Labrenzia sp. VG12: one gene and its partner. Each later gene encodes a partner of the first gene's protein in a complex. Links are inferred from orthologs where the notes say so. Each region holds a gene or a part of one and is shown on either strand. Other genes may lie near its edges. The genes, in order: secA and secY.

Region 1 (9,499 bases):
GTGCCAAGTGCCTGTCCGATCATCCAGTCTTCGATGCCGTCGATTTCAGCCATACTGATCATGGCGCAAAGGTAGAGGGCTTTTGTCTCTCTTTCCAGACGGTCGATGGCCGCTGTCGCCGTTATTTTTGAGCCTGTGTAGCGACTTCACCCGGCTGCACGATCATCCAGTTGACCCTGACATCGGGAATGCTGCCGGACGCTGCCGACGGGAACGTTCTGGAACCATCCCGCACAGCCTCGGGATAGAAGGCAAGCAATTCGTTGAGCGGCTTGTCGCGGTCCCCGCGCCACACAATCATGAGGCCTTTTTTCTGCACATCGTCGAGATCGATCCAAGGGCTCAGCTCCAGGCTGTGCAGGTAGAACATGGACGGCCGGCTGGGCGCGAACAGGGTGACATTTGCGGCAGACCACATGTCGCCGGCCACATAGGCAAGCTCGGTTCCCGTTTCCGCCTTCCAGATCCGGGAAAGTTCCTGCGCAACCTCCCGGCCCGGATAGTGAATGCGTGTCTGTTTGGTCTTCCAGTGAGGCTCCAGCACGGCCTGACCGAAGAGAATGCCCAGAAACACGGCCTGTATCGCTATGGCCGCAGCCAGGGCGCGGCGTGGGTAAGACCACAGGTTTGGCAACCCCAGATACCGGACTGCGAGCATCCCCGACAGGACGAACATCGGTGTGCCCCACATATGTTCGAACTCGTTCCCACTGACAGCGGATGCCAGCAGCACAACGGTTAGGGGAACAAAGGCAAACCAGAGCAGGAATCGGTCCTGCGGCGGGTGAAGGGCGGCGGCCGACTGCGCCCGTCTGACCCGCAGGTCCTTCAGGGTGGTCCAGCCAAGTCCTGCCAAAACAACAAGAAACAGGCCGGCATGGTTGCCGATCTGGGCGCCCAGGAAGTTCAGCGGATTGAATATGTGGCCAACAATACCCGCGGCCGGCTTGCTGCGACTGGCCGCGTATTGAAGCGTCAGGAAATCCGTATCAAGGAGCCACTTGAGATGCGGCACGAGCAGGAGGATGCAGGTCAGCGTGCACAGCCAGGGGCCAAGGCTGAGCAGATGGCGCCGGGCGTCCGGAAACAGCAGGGTATAGAGGCCGATTGTGCCGACCAGAAGCAGGACGAAGTATTTCGTGTAGAACCCGAAAGCGGCCAATGCTCCGAGAACAATCCAGTCGATCGCGCGGCCGTTGGTCAGTGCCCGGTGAAAGAACAGCATCATGCCGGCCCAGACCGGTACTTGCAGGATGTTGGGATTGAACTCCGGCATGGGCAGGGTGAAATAGAAGGTCACGCTGGTCAGGACCAGAGACCAGAATGCCTGCCAGTCAGTCAATCCGAGCCGCCTGGCAAGCCGCCAGATAAAGAAATAGCCCGTTGCAGCGCACAGGGCGCTCAGCCAGTAGGCGCCAAAGGTTCCACCGCCGGTCAGGCGGTAGGTAAGCTCCAGCAGCCAGGCCTGCATGGGCGGGTGCTTGGTGTAACCAAGCTGGAGCTCCCGACCCCAGGCGAAGCCCTCCACCACGTCGAGCGGCGGTGTTGGAAAGGTGAGTGTTGGAACAAGGGCATAAAGCAGGCACGCCAGGGCGCTGTAGAGGAGGGCTGCGCGGGATGCGGTCATGCGGTCACTCGCGGGATGATCAGGTTTCTGCGGGGCGATGGGAAAAAGCCCAAAGCCGGGCTCCGAGGAAGGACAGGGCCGGAACAATTGCGATCGAGAACAGCAATCCGGCGAGATCCGGCCAGGGTGTCAATTGCAGCCACAGCGCCAGCACAAATGAATTCAGCGCAAACCCGGACAGGGCGATCACGAGAAATCGCGTCATGCTTTTCCAGGCTTTGCCTTCCTGGCGCAGGTGGGCAAAGCTCCAGAAATAGTGCCCGGTGAAAGACACGCCGAAGGCGACCAGGAAACCGCAGATGTTGGCTGGAAACGCCGTCAGGACACCGGTCTCGAGCAGACTGGCGGCGACCAGGGCATGCGTCAGGGTTGCCAGCACACCGACCACGGCGAATTTGCCCACTGCGGCTGTCTCGGTCTTAAGCGTCTGACGACGGCGCTTATTCGGCATCGTTCTTCTCGTCCGCCAAACGCGTCGGTCGTGAGGTTGGTGCGCCTTCGATGACGTCCTGCACAATGAAGACGGGCCGCTGCTTGGCCTCGTTGAAGAGGCGGGCAATGTACTCACCGATCATGCCAATCGACAGCAGCTGGACACCGGAGAAAAACAACAGGGCAACCATCAACGAGGCATAGCCTGGAACATCGATCCCGTGCGCAAACACGCGAAGCGTCAGATAAAGCGCATAGGCAAAGGCACCGAGAGAGACCAGAGCGCCGCCATAGAACCAGACCCGAAGCGGTAGTGTGGTGAAGCCGGTCAACCCGTCCAGGGCAAAGTTCCAGAGCTTCCAGTAGTTGAACTTGCCGGTTCCCGCCTTGCGAGGCGGCCGTTCGTAGGGCAGGGCCATTGCCGGAAACCCGACCCAGGCAAAGAGCCCCTTCATGAAGCGGTTTCGCTCCGGCAGCTGCAACAGCGCGTCGATCACGACCCGGTCAATCAGGCGGAAATCGCCGGCGTTCGCCGGCATGTCGATATTGGCGAGCCGGTTGAACAGGCGGTAGAACATGCCAGCCGTCGATCGCTTCATGACGGTGTCGGACGACCGGTCGACCCTCAGCCCGTAAACGACATCGTAGCCGGCACGCCAGCCGTCAAGCATCTGCAGGATCAGCTCCGGAGGGTCCTGAAGGTCCGCATCGATGATGATGGCGATGTCGCCCCTGGCGGCTTCGAGGCCTGCGGACAGTGCCGCTTCCTTGCCGAAGTTGCGCGACAGGCCCAGGAGACGGCCGGGAAGTCCGTTCTTGAATTCGCTGGACAGGATATTGGCGGTGTCATCCCGGCTGCCGTCATCGACAAAGACATATTCGTAAGCGTGACCCGTGGCCTCGAGCACAGGCCGGGTCGCCTCAAGGAAATGACCGATGACCTCCGCCTCGTTATAGGCCGGAACGATCAGGCTGATCAGCGGGTCATCGGGGCGCCGGTCGCCCCTGCGGGAAATATAGATATTGGAGGCGGCAGCTTCTTGCATATAGAGCTCGGTGAATTTGGATCGGCGCAACCTGCCGGATAATCACAAAAAAGGCCAGCCCGATCATCCGGGCCGGCCGATTTCTGGTGTCTGGAGCCTATGCTCAGACGAGCGCGCCGTGGCAATGCTTGAATTTCTTGCCAGAGCCGCAAGGGCAAGCTTCGTTGCGGCCGACCTTGCCCCAGGTGGACGGGTTGTCGGGATCGCGGGCACCCAGGCCAGCAGCCTGCGCATCGGCCAACGCCATTTCATCTTCCCCGGTCAGTGGGTTGATGTGATGGGGGTGCATTTCCGGCTGTTCCGGCATTTGCGGCGGCTGTTCGGTCACGATCTCGATGCGCAGCAGCTGGGCCGTGGTCATCTGGCGCAACTGGGCGAGCATGGATTCAAACAGCGTGAAAGCCTCGGTCTTGTATTCCTGCAGCGGATCGCGCTGGGCGTAACCGCGGAAGGCAACCACCGAACGCAGGTGATCGAGATTGGCCAGGTGCTCGCGCCACAGGTTGTCGAGGGTCTGCAGCAGCAGCATTTTTTCGACATAGCGCATCGCTTCGGGACCGTATTTGGCAACCTTCTGTGCCATGGCCTCGTCGGCCGCCTTGCGCAGACGGTCCTTGACCTCTTCGTCCGCGATCCCTTCCTCGTCGGCCCAGTCCTTCACCGGCAGGTCGAGATTGAGGTATTTCTGCACTTCCTCCTGAAGGCCTTCTGTGTCCCATTGCTCGGGATAGGCCTTTTCGGGGATGTGATTGGCAACCAGATCGTCGACCACGTCGTGACGCATGTCGGTGACGGCGTCCTGGATGGCGTCGCTGTCCATCAGTTCGATACGCTGTTCGAAGACCACCTTGCGCTGGTCGTTCATGACATCGTCGAATTTCAGGAGGTTCTTGCGGATGTCGAAGTTGCGGGCCTCGACCTTCTGCTGCGCCTTTTCCAAAGCCTTGTTGATCCACGGGTGGATAATGGCTTCGCCTTCTTCCAGTCCGAGTTTCTGCAGCATGGAATCCATGCGCTCGGAGCCGAAGATGCGCATCAGGTCATCCTGCAGCGACAGGAAGAACTTGGAGTGGCCGGGGTCACCCTGACGGCCGGAACGGCCGCGGAGCTGGTTGTCGATGCGGCGGCTTTCGTGGCGCTCGGTGCCAATGACGTAAAGACCGCCGGCCTCCAGCGCCTTCTGCTTCATTTCTTCCACTTCGGCGCGGATCGCAGCTTCCTTCGCGCTGCGGTCCTCGCCTTCGGGCATGTCGCCGAGCTCCATCGCAATCTGCATGTCGGCATTGCCGCCAAGCTGGATGTCGGTGCCGCGGCCGGCCATGTTGGTGGCGATGGTGACGGCGCCCGGCAGGCCGGCCTGGGCAACAATGAAGGCTTCCTGTTCGTGGTAGCGGGCGTTCAGAACCGCGAACACCTTGGACTTGGCGCCGTCCTTCTTCTGGGCGGCCGCAAAAGCCGCCGGGTCGGACAGGTCGATCTGCTTGTAACCGTGCTTCTTCTTCAGCAGCTCGGCGAGAATTTCCGATTTCTCGATCGAGGTCGTGCCGACCAGAACCGGCTGGCCCCGGTCCTTGCAGTCGTCGATCAGCTTGCTGATGGCGTCGAATTTTTCCTCAAAGGTCCGGTAGACCTCATCGTCGTCGTCGACACGTTTGACCGGAAGGTTGGTCGGGATCTCGACCACTTCCAGCTTGTAGATGTCGGCGAATTCGTCTGCTTCCGTCGACGCTGTACCGGTCATGCCGGCCAGCTTGTCATACATGCGGAAATAATTCTGGAACGTGATCGACGCCAGGGTCTGGTTTTCCGGCTGAATGCGGACCTTTTCGCGGGCCTCGAGGGCCTGGTGCAGACCTTCGGAGAACCGGCGGCCCGGCATCATGCGGCCGGTGAACTCGTCGATGATCACCACTTCGTCATTGCGGACGATGTAGTCCTTGTCCCGCTGGAACAGTTTGTGCGCTTTCAGCGCCTGCTGCAGGTGGTGCACGATCGAGACGTTTTCGACGTCGTAAAGCGAATCGCCCTTCAGCAGCTCGGCTTCGCTGAGCAGGCCTTCGAGTTTTTCATTGCCGGCCTCGGTAAAGGTGGCCGAGCGCTGCTTCTCGTCGAGTTCGTAGTCTTCTTCGGTCAGCTGCGGAATGAAGGCGTCGACGGTGTTGTAGAACTCGGACCTGTCTTCCAGCGGACCGGAAATGATCAGCGGGGTTCGGGCTTCGTCAACCAGGATGGAATCGACCTCATCGACGATGGCAAAGGCATGTTCGCGCTGAACCATCGAGGCACGGTCATGCTTCATGTTGTCGCGGAGGTAGTCGAAGCCGAATTCGTTGTTGGTGCCGTAGGTGACATCTGCGGCATAGGCTTCGCGGCGTTCCTCGTCGGACAGGCCGTGCGTGATGCAGCCGACGGTCAGGCCCAGAAACTTGTAGACCTGTCCCATCCATTCGCTGTCGCGCTGGGCCAGGTAGTCGTTGACGGTGACGACGTGGACGCCGCGGCCAGTCAGGGCGTTGAGATAGACAGGGGCCGTTGCGACCAGCGTCTTGCCCTCACCGGTGCGCATTTCCGAAATCTGTCCGGAATTCAGAACCATGCCGCCGATCAGCTGGACGTCATAGTGGCGCTGTCCAAGGGCGCGCCGGGCGGCTTCGCGAACGGTGGCAAAGGCCGGGACCAGAAGGTCGTCCAGTTTTGCACCGTTCTTGAGTTGCGCCCGGAATTCATCGGTCCGGGCGCGAAGCGCCTCGTCCGAGAGGGTCTGGACTTCCGGTTCAAGGGCGTTGATCTGATCAACCACTGCCCGAAATGACTTTACCTTCCGGTCGTTTGCCGAACCGAAAATCTTACGTGCTAATGCGCCAAGGCCAGCCATGTGGCGGTCCTTCCCTAACAGGCGGCGCCAACTGGCATTCCGGCGCCTGCCCATGAAATCGTCTCAATTGCTGTCCACGTTGCCGCCAAGCGCAACGCGTTGGCCGGCGAATGCGGCCAAAAAGATGCCCTCCCGGCCCGCAAGCCAGGACGCTCGACAGATAAGAGGGGGCTGTATGCTTGTCAACGCCGCAGGAATGCGCAAAGTAGCCACGCCCTCGAAGATCGGGGGCCAGAAAGATTACAGTTCCGATAGGTAAAGGACTTCTCATGTTCCGAATTTCGATGCGCAGGCCGGTTCAGGCGCTTGCCGTTTCACTCCTGGCCGTGTCGCTCGGATCCGCTTCGCTGTCTGCCCAGGAACCAGACGATGTGGTCGCAAAGGTCGGTGACGCGGAAATCACGGAAGCCGACATGGCGTTTGCGGCCCAGGATCTTGGCCAGGAATTGCAGCGTTTTCCGCCGGCCCAGTGGCGCAAGCTGCTGCTTGACGTCATGATTGACATGGAGCTGATGGCGCAGGCAGCACGCGACGAAGGCCTGGACAAGGATCCCGATTTCCAGAAGCAGCTGGAATTCCTGCAGCTGCGCGCCCTGCGCAACGCGTATCTCGGCGAAAAAATCAACGGTGATATCTCCGACGATGCTGTCAAGGCAGCCTATGACAAGGAATTCGCGGACTATGAGGGGCCGGAAGAGCTCAACGCGCGTCACATTCTGGTGAAGGAAAAAGCGGAAGCTGACGACATCATCAAGGAACTTGACGGCGGTGCCGATTTCGCCGAGCTCGCCCGGGAAAAATCAACGGGTCCGTCCGGCCCGAACGGTGGCAGCCTCGGCTATTTCACCAAGGGCCAGATGGTCAAGCCGTTCGAAGACGCTGTTCTTGCTCTGGAGCCCGGCACCTATACCAAGGAGCCGGTTGAAACCCAGTTCGGCTGGCACGTCATCAAGCTGGAAGACAAGCGCCGCCAGGACAAGCCGGCATTTGAAGATGTTGCGCAAGGGTTGCGTCAGCAGTTGATGCGCGAAGCTTATGATGCGCGCATGGCCGAACTGAAGAACGAAGTCAGCATCGAAATCCTGGATGAAGCCCTGAAAGCTGCAGAAGACAATGGCGCTGCTGCCGCAGCTGACGGCGACAAGACGGAATAATCCGGTTCCGGATCGATAATAAAGACCCCGGCAGCTCCGTGCTGCCGGGGTTTTTGTCATGTGATTTGTTGCGCCAGGCGATCTCAAAAGGCTTGCGCTGATCATGCGCTGTGGCTAGGGACAAACACACACCATTCTGACCGGGACTGCATCGATGTCGACGACCGTTTCACCGCTCGCCCCCACTTCCTATCCCGAGATGCCCGACATCAGCGGCGTGGCATTTGCGACCGCCTCTGCCGGTATCAAGTATCAGGGCCGGACGGATGTGCTGCTGGCGACTGTTGCCGAGGGCACGGCCGTTGCCGGGGTGTTCACGAAATCCAAGTGCTCGTCGGCGCCGGTGGATTGGTGCAAGGCCCGGATCGGTGCAGGCAGGGCCCGGGCTCTTCTGGTCAACTCCGGCAATGCCAATGCCTTTACAGGAAAAAAAGGCATGGCGGCTGTTGAATTGTCCGCAGACATTGTTTCCGGGGCCCTGGGCTGTTCCGGTGACGAGATTTTTCTTGCCTCAACCGGCGTGATCGGTGAGCCGCTGCCGGCGGAAAAGTTTTCAGATGTCGTCGAAGAGCTGAAGGCTGGTCAGGGCAGCGCGTCCTGGCTGGATGCCGCCAAGGCCATCATGACCACCGATACCTATCCGAAAGTCGCTACCGCGGCGGTAGAACTCGATGGTGTGACGGTCACGATCAACGGCATAGCCAAAGGCGCCGGCATGATCGCGCCTGACATGGCGACGATGCTGTCATTTGTTTTCACCGATGCACCAATTGCTCCCGATGTCCTGCAGGCTCTGTTGAGCGGTGAGGTCGATGGCAGTTTCAACGCAATCACCGTCGATAGCGATACCTCCACGTCCGACACGGTTCTCCTGTTCGCAACAGGCGCGGCCTCCGAAAACGGTGTCGAGGCCGTTGCATCGCTTGAAGACCCGCGTGTGGGTGTCCTGCGTGCGGCCCTGAGCGACGTCATGGTCGATCTCGCGCACCAGATCGTCCGCGACGGCGAAGGCGCACGCAAGTTTGTCGAAGTCCGGGTCGAAGGGGCTGACAACAATGCCTCAGCCAAAAGAATTGCGCTTTCAATCGCAAATTCGCCTTTGGTCAAGACGGCCATTGCCGGCGAAGACGCAAACTGGGGGCGTGTCGTCATGGCTGTCGGCAAGGCCGGAGAACCCGCGGATCGCGACCGGCTTGCCATCTGGTTCGGCGATGTGCGCGTGGCGGTGGTGGGCGAGCGTGACCCCGCCTACAGCGAAGAGGCTGCCTCTGCCGTCATGAAGCAGGAAGACATCGTTATCCGCGTCGAGCTTGGACTTGGATCGGGGCAGGCGTCGGTGTGGACCTGTGACCTCACCAAGGAATATGTCGCCATCAATGGCGATTACCGGAGCTAGGCGACGGTTGACGTGCCGCCCTTCGCAGTTCTGACGGTGCAACCGCAGTCAAGATTAATGCGGCGTTACCCTGCCGCCTCAAAGCTGGACATCTCATCATGACCAAGATCGTTCTCGTCGCGGCCTGCGCCCTTGTCGACGTGGATGGCCGTATCCTCCTGGCCCAGCGACCGGAGGGAAAATCGATGGCCGGATTGTGGGAATTCCCCGGGGGAAAAGTTGAAGATGGTGAACGTCCGGAAGAAACCCTGATCCGCGAACTTCACGAAGAGCTTGGGATTGAGGTTAACGAAGCGTGTCTGGCACCACTTACATTTGCCAGCCACTCTTATGAAGATTTTCACCTACTTATGCCACTTTTCATCTGCCGCCGTTGGGGCGGTGTTCCGCAGGGGCAGGAACGGCAGGCGTTGAAGTGGGTGCGTGCCAACCGGTTGAGGGACTATCCGATGCCGGCAGCTGACGAACCGTTAATTCCACATTTGTTGGACGCTGTTTGACAAAGTAATTCACGCCTGCAGGCAAGGAGCGAATGAATTGAAAAACGGGCCGATCAGTTTCAGACCTGCCAAGCTCCTTCTGCAGCGCTTCCTGCGTGACGAAAGCGGCGCAACCGCCATGGAATACACCATGATCGTCGCCGTTCTCAGCATCATAACCATTGGCGCCTTCACGGCGATCGGCGAAACCATGCGAGACGATGTTTTCGGCGCGGTTGTGAGCACACTTGACGCGGTTCTGGCGACGTCCGGCGGTGACGGCAGTTAACCGCGCGAGCCACTAGTTCAATCAGGCCTTTTGCTCGGGAACACCGAGCACGTCGGCAAGCCGTGTCTTGGCGCTGCCGGGGCGCAGCGGTTTCTGCTGGCTTTCGTGTGGGGCCCAGCCCGACAGCGTCACGAAGGAAAATGTCGCCCGGATGCGACCATCTGCGTCGGCATGATTTTCCGCATAAAGCTCGGCGGCACG
Region 2 (9,166 bases), 2.0 Mb from region 1 along the record:
GTCCGCAGCCGCCACGCGCGTAAGAAGTAAAGGGCAAGATCGTGGCACGTTCGATCTGGAAAGGTCCGTTTGTCGACGGGTATCTGCTGAAGAAAGCGGACAAGGTACGTGAGTCCGGCCGGAACGAGGTCATCAAGACCTGGAGCCGCCGCTCGACGATCCTGCCGCAGTTCGTCGGTTTGACCTTCGGCGTCTACAACGGTCAAAAGCACGTTCCGGTGCTGGTGTCTGAAGAGATGATTGGTCACAAGTTCGGCGAGTTCTCGCCGTCCCGGACCTACTACGGACACGGCGCCGACAAGAAGGCGAAGAGGAAGTAACGATGGGCAAGCCGAAGAGTGAGCGGACGCTCGCTGACAATGAGGCTCGGGCAATGACGCGGATGATCCGCGTCTCCCCCCGTAAGCTGAACCTCGTTGCGGCCTCGATCCGTGGCAAAAAGGTCGGCTCCGCGATTGCGGACCTGACATTCTCCCGCAAGCGCATCGCGCAGGATGTCAAGAAGACCCTGATGTCCGCCATTGCCAACGCGGAAAACAACCATGACCTGGACATCGACAACCTGGTGGTTGCCGAAGCTCATGTTGGCAAGGCTTTTGTCATCAAGCGTTTCCAGGCCCGTGCACGCGGACGTGTTGGCCGGATCGAGAAGCCTTTCTCGAACCTGACCATCGTCGTGCGCGAAGTTGAGGAGACTGCCTGATGGGACACAAGACAAACCCGATCGGCATGCGCCTCGGGATCAACCGCACCTGGGATTCCCGCTGGTATGCAAACAAGAACGAATACGGCGATCTTCTGCACGAAGATTTCCGCATCCGTGAACTGCTGCTGAAGGAACTGAAGCAGGCTGCGGTGTCCAAAGTGGTCATCGAACGTCCGCACAAGAAGTGCCGCGTGTCCATCCATTCCGGTCGTCCGGGTGTGGTCATCGGCAAGAAGGGTGCTGACATCGAGCGTCTTCGCAAGAAGATCGCCGACATCACCAATTCCGAAGTGCACATCAACATCGTTGAAGTGCGCAAGCCGGAAATCGATGCGACCCTGGTTGCCGCGTCTATCGCTCAGCAGCTGGAACGCCGTGTTGCCTTCCGCCGCGCCATGAAGCGGGCCGTTCAGTCCGCCATGCGTCTCGGCGCCCAGGGCATCCGGATCAACTGCGGCGGCCGTCTCGGCGGTGCGGAAATTGCTCGTATCGAATGGTATCGCGAAGGTCGCGTGCCGCTCCACACCCTGCGTGCCGACATCGACTACGGTGTTGCCAGCGCTCACACGGCTTACGGCGTGTGCGGTGTGAAGGTCTGGATCTTCAAGGGTGAAATTCTGGAACACGACCCGATGGCGTCTGAACGCCGTGCGACGTCTGCTTCCGAAGGTAACCAGGGTGATCGCGGCGGACGCCGGGATCGGGGCCGCGAGCGCGCAGCTTAATTCAAGCTGCCTGCCGCTCGTAAGATAAGAAAGACGAGAGAAGAACGATGCTGCAACCGAAGCGCACTAAGTTCCGCAAGCAGCACAAAGGCCGCATCCACGGCTTGTCGAAGGGGGGCACCGACCTCAACTTCGGCGCGTTCGGTCTGAAGGCTGTTGAGCCGGAGCGTGTGACTGCACGTCAGATCGAAGCGGCCCGTCGTGCTATGACCCGCCACATGAAGCGTGCGGGTCGTGTTTGGATCCGGATCTTCCCGGACGTGCCGGTTTCGTCGAAGCCTGCTGAAGTCCGCATGGGTAAGGGTAAGGGTTCTCCGGATTACTGGGCTTGCCGCGTCAAGCCGGGCCGGATCATGTTCGAGATTGACGGTGTGTCGGAAGAGATCGCACGCGAAGCGATGCGTCTTGCCGCTGCCAAACTGCCGATCAAATGCCGTTTCGTTCAGCGTATCGGCGAGTAAGGCAGAGGAGTTTAAGCCATGAAGGCGACCGATGTACGGGCTAAGACCCTCGACGAGCTCCGCACGGAACTCGAGGGCCTGAAGAAAGAGCAGTTCAACCTGCGCTTCCAGAAGGCTACGGGTCAGCTTGAAAACACTGCGCGTGTCCGGCAGATCCGCCGCGACATCGCGCGTATCCAGACGATCATGCGCGAGAAGCGCGTGTCGGCGAACGCGTAAGGAGACGGCCATGCCGAAGCGTATCCTGCAGGGCACCGTTGTCAGCGACGCCAATGACAAAACGGTGACGGTGAACGTGGAGCGCCGCTTCACGCACCCGCTGCTCAAGAAGACTGTGCGCCGGACGAAGAAGTACCGCGCACATGACGAAAACAACCAGTACAAGGTTGGCGATTCTGTTCAGATTGAAGAGTGCTCGCCGATCTCGAAAAACAAGCGTTGGACCGTGGTCACTCAGTGACCGCTGTTCAATAGTGAGCATCAGGCGCTCGTGACCCGAGCGCCAAGAAAAGAACAAGGCAGCCAGTCATGATTCAGATGCAAACAAACCTCGACGTCGCCGACAATTCCGGCGCCCGTCGTGTCATGTGCATCAAAGTGCTCGGCGGCTCCAAGCGTAAATATGCCCAGGTAGGCGACATCATCGTCGTCTCCGTCAAAGAGGCTATTCCGCGGGGCCGCGTCAAGAAGGGCGACGTGATGAAGGCTGTCGTCGTGCGCACGGCAAAGGATATCCGCCGTCCCGATGGCAGCGTGATCCGGTTCGACCGCAATGCGGCCGTGCTGGTCAACAACAACAAGGAGCCTGTCGGCACCCGTATCTTTGGTCCGGTGCCGCGTGAACTCCGCGCAAAGAACCACATGAAGATCATTTCGCTCGCGCCGGAGGTGCTCTGATGGCTGCGAAAATTAAAAAAGGCGACACGGTGGTCGTGCTGACCGGCCGTGACAAGGGTAAATCCGGCGAAGTCGTTCAGATGCTGCCGGCCGACAACAAGGCCCTGGTCCGCGGAATCAACATGGTCCGCCGTCACCAGAAGCAAACCCAGACGCAGGAAGCTGGCATCGTGGCCAAGGAAGCTCCGATCCACCTGTCCAACATCGCGCTGGCCGATCCGAAGGACGGCAAGGCGACCCGCGTCGGCTTCAAGGTGCAGGAAGACGGCACCAAGGTTCGTGTGGCCAAGCGCTCGGGAGACCTGATCGATGGCTGAGACCACTTACGTGCCGCGTCTCAAGACGCATTATGATGAAGTCGTGCGCAAGCAGCTTCTTGAGAAGTTCCAGTACAAGAACGTCATGCAGGTTCCGCAGCTGGAAAAAATCGTCCTGAACATCGGTGTCGGTGAGGCAGTTGGCGATTCCAAGAAGGCGCGCACCGCTGCTGAAGACCTTGCGGCAATCGCCGGTCAGAAGCCGGTCATCACCAAGGCCAAGAAATCCATCGCGACCTTCAAGGTCCGCGAAGGCATGCCGCTGGGTGCCAAGGTGACCCTGCGCCGCCAGCAGATGTTCGAATTCATGGATCGCCTGATCACCATCGCGCTGCCGCGCGTTCGTGACTTCCGTGGTCTGAATCCGAAGAGCTTCGACGGTCGCGGCAACTACGCCATGGGCATCAAAGAACACATCGTGTTCCCGGAAATCGAGTACGACAAGGTCGACCAGATCTGGGGTATGGACGTGATCGTTTGCACCACGGCGCCGACGGATGACGAGGCGCGCGAGCTTCTGCGCGCGTTCAACTTCCCGTTCACGAAGTAACGGGCAAGGAAGGGAACGACGATGGCGAAGAAAAGCGCAGTCGAAAAAAACAAGCGCCGCGAGAAGCTTGTCAAGAAATACGCTGAGAAGCGCGCTGCTCTGAAGGCAATGGCTAAAGATGAAAGCCTGTCCCTGGAAGAGCGCTACAACGCCCGCCTGAAGCTGGCGAAACTGCCGCGGAACTCCGCGCCGAACCGCGTTCGCAACCGTTGCGAAGTGTCCGGCCGTCCGCGCGGTTTCTACCGCAAGCTGAAGATGTCGCGTATTGCGCTTCGTGAACTGGGCTCCCTGGGCAAGATCCCGGGCCTGGTCAAGTCGAGCTGGTAAGGAGAAACTCCGATGGCAATTTCTGATCCGTTGGGGGATATGCTGACCCGGATTCGCAACGCGCAGATGCGTCGCAAGAACAAGGTCAGTTCACCAAAATCCAAATTGCGTGCACATGTACTTGATGTGCTGGCAAAAGAGGGTTACATCCGTGGCTACACCACGGTGGAATACGAGGGCGGTAAGTCCGAGTTGGAAATCGAACTGAAGTATTTCGACGGTGAGCCGGTTATCCGCACGATTGAGCGGGTATCCAAGCCGGGTCGCCGCGTGTACTCGTCGGTGAAAAACATCCCGCATGTCTCTAATGGCCTGGGCGTGTCGATCATTTCGACCCCGCGCGGTGTCATGAGCGACCATCAGGCGCGTGATGAAAACGTAGGTGGTGAGGTTCTTTGCCGCGTCTTCTGACGCGGCATCCTCGCTTTTGAAACAACGACAAGGTTGGTCAAATGTCTCGTATTGGCAAAAAGCCAGTCCCCGTGCCGAGCGGGGTAACGGCATCGATCGACGGTCAGACAGTTGTGATCAAGGGCCCGAAAGGCGAAAAGTCTTTCGTGCTTAATGATCTCGTTCTGGCCGAAATGACGGATGATGGGATCAAAGTCGATCCGGTCAACAACTCCAAGCCGGCCCGCTCCATGTGGGGCATGAGCCGGACCATGGTGCAGAACCTGATCACGGGTGTCACCGAGGGCTTCAAGAAAGACCTCGCCATCACCGGTGTCGGTTACCGCGCACAGGTCCAGGGTCAAAATCTTCAGCTGGCGCTGGGTTTCTCGCACGATGTTGTCTATCCGATTCCGGAAGGCATCGAAATCAAGTGCCCGAAACCGACGGAAATCAACATCACCGGCACCGACAAACAGCGTGTCGGCCAGGTGGCTGCTGAAATCCGCGAATTCCGCCCGCCGGAGCCGTACAAAGGCAAAGGCGTTCGTTATGCAGACGAGTTCATCGTCCGCAAAGAAGGCAAGAAGAAGTAACGGACCTTAGATCATGGCGAATAGCAAACAAGCTTTCGAGCGCCGCCGCGATCGCGTGCGTCGTTCGATCCAGAAAGCCGCGAACGGTCGTCCGCGCCTTTCTGTCTTCCGCTCGTCCAAGCAGATCTATGCCCAGATCATCGACGATGCGAAGGGGCACACCATTGCCTCTGCTTCTACGATCGAGTCGGATCTCAAGGGCAGCCTGAAAACAGGCGCCGACGTTGCAGCTGCTGCTGCCGTTGGCAAGCTTGTTGCCGAGCGCGCAGTCGCTGCCGGCGTCAAGCAAGTCGTGTTTGACCGTGGCGGGTACATGTTTCACGGGCGCGTCAAGGCGCTTGCTGATGCGGCCCGCGAAGGTGGACTTGAATTCTGATCAGCGCTCTTGAAGCGCTCTTAAGAACGGAAGACAAATAAAATGGCGAGACAGGAAAATCGCGATCGCGACGAGCGAGACAGCGAATTCGTCGACAAGCTCGTTCACATCAACCGCGTTGCCAAGGTGGTCAAGGGTGGCCGTCGTTTCGGCTTTGCCGCACTGGTAGTGGTTGGTGATCAGAAGGGCCGTGTCGGCTTCGGTCATGGCAAGGCACGTGAAGTGCCGGAAGCCATCCGGAAAGCAACTGAAGCTGCAAAGCGCACCATGATCCGTGTGCCGCTGCGCGAGGGCCGGACCCTTCACCACGATGTGGAAGGCCGTCACGGCGCTGGCAAGGTTCTGCTGCGTGCGGCTCCGGCCGGTACCGGTATCATCGCAGGCGGCCCGATGCGTGCCGTTTTCGAAACGCTCGGTGTTCAGGACGTTGTGGCCAAGTCGCTGGGGACTTCCAACCCCTACAACATGGTTCGTGCAACCTTTGACGCACTGACCAAGGAAGACAGCCCGCGCTCCGTCGCTGCCCGCCGTGGCCTCAAGGTCTCGGTTCTGCAGTCCCGGCGTCGTGACAACACCGATGATGCGGCTCCGGCTGCTGCCGAGGCTTGATCTCGGCGGCTCCGGTCCCCAGCTGATAGAGGGTAGGTTCCATGGCGAACACCGAAAAGACTGTAACGGTCGAACAGATCGGCAGCCCGCTGCGCCGTCCTAAGGACCAGCGCGCGACGCTTGTCGGTCTCGGCCTGAACAAGATGCACCGCCGTTCCACACTGAAGGACACTCCTGAAGTGCGCGGCATGATCAATAAGGTCCAGCATCTCGTTCGCGTCGTCGAAGACAACGCATAAGAACGGGGTGAGGAGATAAGAACATGAAGCTCAACGAACTTCGTGACAATGAAGGTGCCGTAAAAGACCGCATGCGTGTCGGTCGCGGCATCGGGTCCGGCAAGGGCAAGACTGGTGGCCGTGGTGTCAAGGGTCAGAAGTCCCGTTCCGGCGTTGCCATCAAAGGCTTTGAAGGCGGTCAGATGCCGCTTCACCGCCGTCTGCCGAAGCGCGGCTTCACGAACATTTTTGCCAAGGACTACAACACTGTGTCCGTCGGCCGTGTTCAGAAGGCGATCGACGCAGGCAAGCTGAACGCGTCCGAGACGGTTACCGTCGAAGCGCTGAAGGCTGCAGGTGTAGTCAAGCGGGTCCGCGACGGTGTGCGCATCGTTGCCAACGGTGAACTCACCGCTGCAGTGACCTTCGAAGTTGCCGGTGCCTCCAAGGGCGCTGTTGCAGCGATCGAAAAAGCAGGCGGCAAGGTAGCCGTCCTGGGAGCTCAGGCTTAACAGCCTGGGCTTCACCCATTTCCTGGGCAAGCATACCGGAGTAGGGCATGGCATCCGCCGCCGAGCAACTGGCGTCAAATCTCAATTTCTCAGCTTTCGCCAAGGCTGAAGAACTCAAAAAGCGCATCTGGTTCACACTGGGGGCGCTTTTGGTTTATCGACTGGGCACTTACATTCCGCTGCCCGGCATCAATCCTGAAGCTTTCGCGCAGGCCTTCAGCCAGGCCCAGTCCGGCATTATCGGCATGTTCAACATGTTTGCCGGTGGTGCGGTCGAGCGCATGGCGATCTTCGCCCTCGGCATCATGCCGTATATTTCCGCCTCCATTATCATGCAGCTCATGACGACTGTCGTCCCGACGCTTGAGCAGATGAAGAAGGAAGGCGAGCAGGGCCGGAAAGTCATCAACCAGTACACCCGCTACGGAACTGTCATCCTGGCAGCATTCCAGGCCTACGGCATTGCGGTCGGACTGGAAAGCGCGACCAACGTCGTCACCGATCCGGGCTGGTTCTTCCGGGCGTCCACGGTGATCACGCTGGTCGGCGGAACCATGTTCCTGATGTGGCTGGGTGAGCAGATCACGTCGCGCGGCATCGGTAACGGTATCTCGCTGATCATCTTTGCCGGCATTGTCGCCGGTCTGCCGTCGGCGGTGGTGCAGACGCTTGAACTTGGCCGTCAGGGCTCTCTTGCGACCTGGATCATTTTGGCCGTCATCATCCTGGCAGTGGTCGTCATCGGCTTTATCGTGTTCATGGAACGCGCGCAGCGCCGGCTTCTGATCCAGTATCCGAAGCGCCAGATGGGCAACCGCATGTTCGAGGGCAATACCTCGTTCCTGCCGCTCAAGCTGAACACCGCCGGTGTGATTCCGCCGATCTTTGCTTCGTCTCTGCTGCTGGTGCCTGCGACCTTGTCCGGGTTCGGCCAGGGCGGCGGCAATGAATGGCTGACCTACATCACTGCGGCGCTTGGTCACGGGCAACCGCTGTTCATGGTCTTTTACGCAGCCATGATCATCTTCTTCTGTTTCTTCTACACCGCGATTGTCTTCAATCCGAGCGACACCGCGGACAACCTGAAGAAACATGGCGGTTTCATTCCGGGTATCCGCCCGGGTGAGCGTACGGCGCAGTACATTGACTTCGTTCTCACGCGCATTACGGTGGTAGGTGCCATTTACATCACCATCGTTTGTCTATTACCCGAATTCCTCATTTCGGCGACAGGCGTTCCGTTCTATTTCGGGGGAACCTCTCTGCTGATTGTCGTAAGTGTGACAATGGATACCGTGTCACAGATCCAGGGTCACCTGCTTGCGCATCAGTATGAAGGTCTGGTGAAAAAAGCGAAGCTCAGGGGGAAACGTCGATGAGGCTAATTCTGGTAGGACCGCCAGGAGCGGGGAAGGGGACGCAGGCAGCGCATCTTGTTGCCAAATACGGCATCCCGCAGCTCTCCACCGGAGACATGCTGCGGGCGGCGGTTGCGGCCCAGACCCCGGTCGGCCTCAAGGCCAAGGAAGCAATGGATTCCGGTGGCCTTGTCTCCGACGAGATCGTGGTCGGCATTATCCGGGACCGGATTGCCGAAGACGACGCCAAGGGCGGTTTTATCCTGGATGGTTTCCCGCGGACCGTGGCTCAGGCCGATGCGCTTGCGCAGATGCTTCAGCAGGGCAACGTGAAGATCAACGCGGTTCTCGAGCTGCGTGTCGACCAGAACAACCTGGTCGACCGGATCATCAAGCGGGCAGAAGATGCCAAGGCAGCCGGTCAGCCGGTGCGCAAGGACGACGACCCGGAAGTGTTCAAGCAACGTCTTGAGGAATACAACCGCTACACCGCAGATGTGGTGCCCTATTACGAGAAGGCAGGTCTGCTTTCCGTAATCGATGGCATGCAGTCCATTGAACAAGTAACGGCCTCGATAGAATCCGTTCTTCAAGGACTTGACGAAAAGGTTTAGAGCCGTTAAACGACGCGCTCTACCTAACAGTTGAGCCGGTTCCATGTAAGTGGGACCGGCATTCTCTGTGCCGGGGCTAACCCGGCATTTTCGTACCCGCAAGGGCCGGACTCCACCGGACGCGGGCATTACCCACTGCGATCAGGCCTTGGCCCGACGCATAACATGGAGACGAACGTGGCACGTATTGCTGGCGTTAACATCCCGACGAACAAGCGCGTTGTCATCGCGCTTCAGTATATCCACGGCATTGGCAAGAAATATGCCCAGGAAATCATCGAAAAGAACAACATCGATGCTGCCCGCCGTGTGAACGAGCTTTCCGACGCAGAAGTGCTGTCCATCCGTGAAACCATCGACCGCGACTACCTCGTGGAAGGTGATCTTCGCCGCGACACCGCCATGAACATCAAGCGTCTGATGGACCTTGGCTGCTACCGCGGCCTGCGTCACCGCCGCGGCCTGCCGGTTCGCGGTCAGCGGACGCACACGAACGCCCGTACCCGCAAG

What was found.
Region 2: the proteins of secA (region 1) and secY are in contact, whole or in part, in a crystal structure (PDB 3DIN), measured with the Thermotoga maritima proteins. The link is inferred for Labrenzia sp. VG12 from one-to-one orthologs. Residues at the interface, in WP_004082002.1 of Thermotoga maritima: Glu261, Ala262, Arg263, Lys300, Ala301, Arg302, Thr303, Ile304, Ile305, Leu323, Tyr324, Asp325, Pro326, Val329, Ser330, Tyr333, Ile336, Lys340, Phe345, Val349, Glu363, Phe364, Tyr374, Ser375, Gly376, Gly377, Glu393, Ile395, Thr482, Ser483; in WP_004081795.1 of Thermotoga maritima: Glu108, Gly109, Glu110, Glu111, Ala236, Glu237, Arg238, Arg239, Ile240, Thr241, Ile242, Gln243, Tyr244, Ala245, Arg246, Arg247, Val248, Thr249, Gly250, Arg251, Arg252, Val253, Tyr254, Gly256, Ala257, Ser258, Thr259, Tyr260, Leu261, Pro262.

Annotation. Positions count from the first base shown.
Region 1 is NZ_CP022529.1:3,736,707-3,746,205, reverse strand. What follows is about bases 3,009-6,295. They hold secA (preprotein translocase subunit SecA), read right to left. Parts: upstream 5,981-6,295; coding sequence 3,209-5,980; downstream 3,009-3,208. Other genes in these bases: CHH27_RS17245 (peptidylprolyl isomerase), read left to right, coding at 6,250-6,295; CHH27_RS17255 (glycosyltransferase family 2 protein), read right to left, coding at 3,009-3,105. In the rest of the region: CHH27_RS17270 (adenylate/guanylate cyclase domain-containing protein), read right to left, coding at 1-53; CHH27_RS17265 (glycosyltransferase family 39 protein), read right to left, coding at 122-1,627; CHH27_RS17260 (GtrA family protein), read right to left, coding at 1,647-2,078; more of CHH27_RS17255, read right to left, coding at 2,068-3,008; more of CHH27_RS17245, read left to right, coding at 6,296-7,134; bifunctional glutamate N-acetyltransferase/amino-acid acetyltransferase ArgJ, read left to right, coding at 7,289-8,530; CHH27_RS17235 ((deoxy)nucleoside triphosphate pyrophosphohydrolase), read left to right, coding at 8,629-9,030; CHH27_RS17230 (Flp family type IVb pilin), read left to right, coding at 9,068-9,298; CHH27_RS17225 (methyltransferase domain-containing protein), read right to left, coding at 9,320-9,499. UniProt on the Escherichia coli protein: Required for protein export, interacts with the SecYEG preprotein conducting channel.
Region 2 is NZ_CP022529.1:1,703,057-1,712,222, reverse strand. Bases 5,944-8,897 are described here. They hold secY (preprotein translocase subunit SecY), read left to right. Parts: upstream 5,944-6,731; coding sequence 6,732-8,063; downstream 8,064-8,897. Other genes in these bases: rpsM (30S ribosomal protein S13), read left to right, coding at 8,834-8,897; CHH27_RS07795 (adenylate kinase), read left to right, coding at 8,060-8,656; rplO (50S ribosomal protein L15), read left to right, coding at 6,217-6,684; rpmD (50S ribosomal protein L30), read left to right, coding at 5,996-6,193; rpsE (30S ribosomal protein S5), read left to right, coding at 5,944-5,954. Also shown: rplB (50S ribosomal protein L2), read left to right, coding at 1-30; rpsS (30S ribosomal protein S19), read left to right, coding at 42-320; rplV (50S ribosomal protein L22), read left to right, coding at 323-703; rpsC (30S ribosomal protein S3), read left to right, coding at 703-1,431; rplP (50S ribosomal protein L16), read left to right, coding at 1,479-1,892; rpmC (50S ribosomal protein L29), read left to right, coding at 1,911-2,111; rpsQ (30S ribosomal protein S17), read left to right, coding at 2,122-2,352; rplN (50S ribosomal protein L14), read left to right, coding at 2,421-2,789; rplX (50S ribosomal protein L24), read left to right, coding at 2,789-3,106; rplE (50S ribosomal protein L5), read left to right, coding at 3,099-3,656; rpsN (30S ribosomal protein S14), read left to right, coding at 3,678-3,983; rpsH (30S ribosomal protein S8), read left to right, coding at 3,996-4,394; rplF (50S ribosomal protein L6), read left to right, coding at 4,436-4,969; rplR (50S ribosomal protein L18), read left to right, coding at 4,983-5,345; more of rpsE, read left to right, coding at 5,388-5,943; more of rpsM, read left to right, coding at 8,898-9,166. UniProt on the Escherichia coli protein: The central subunit of the protein translocation channel SecYEG. Consists of two halves formed by TMs 1-5 and 6-10.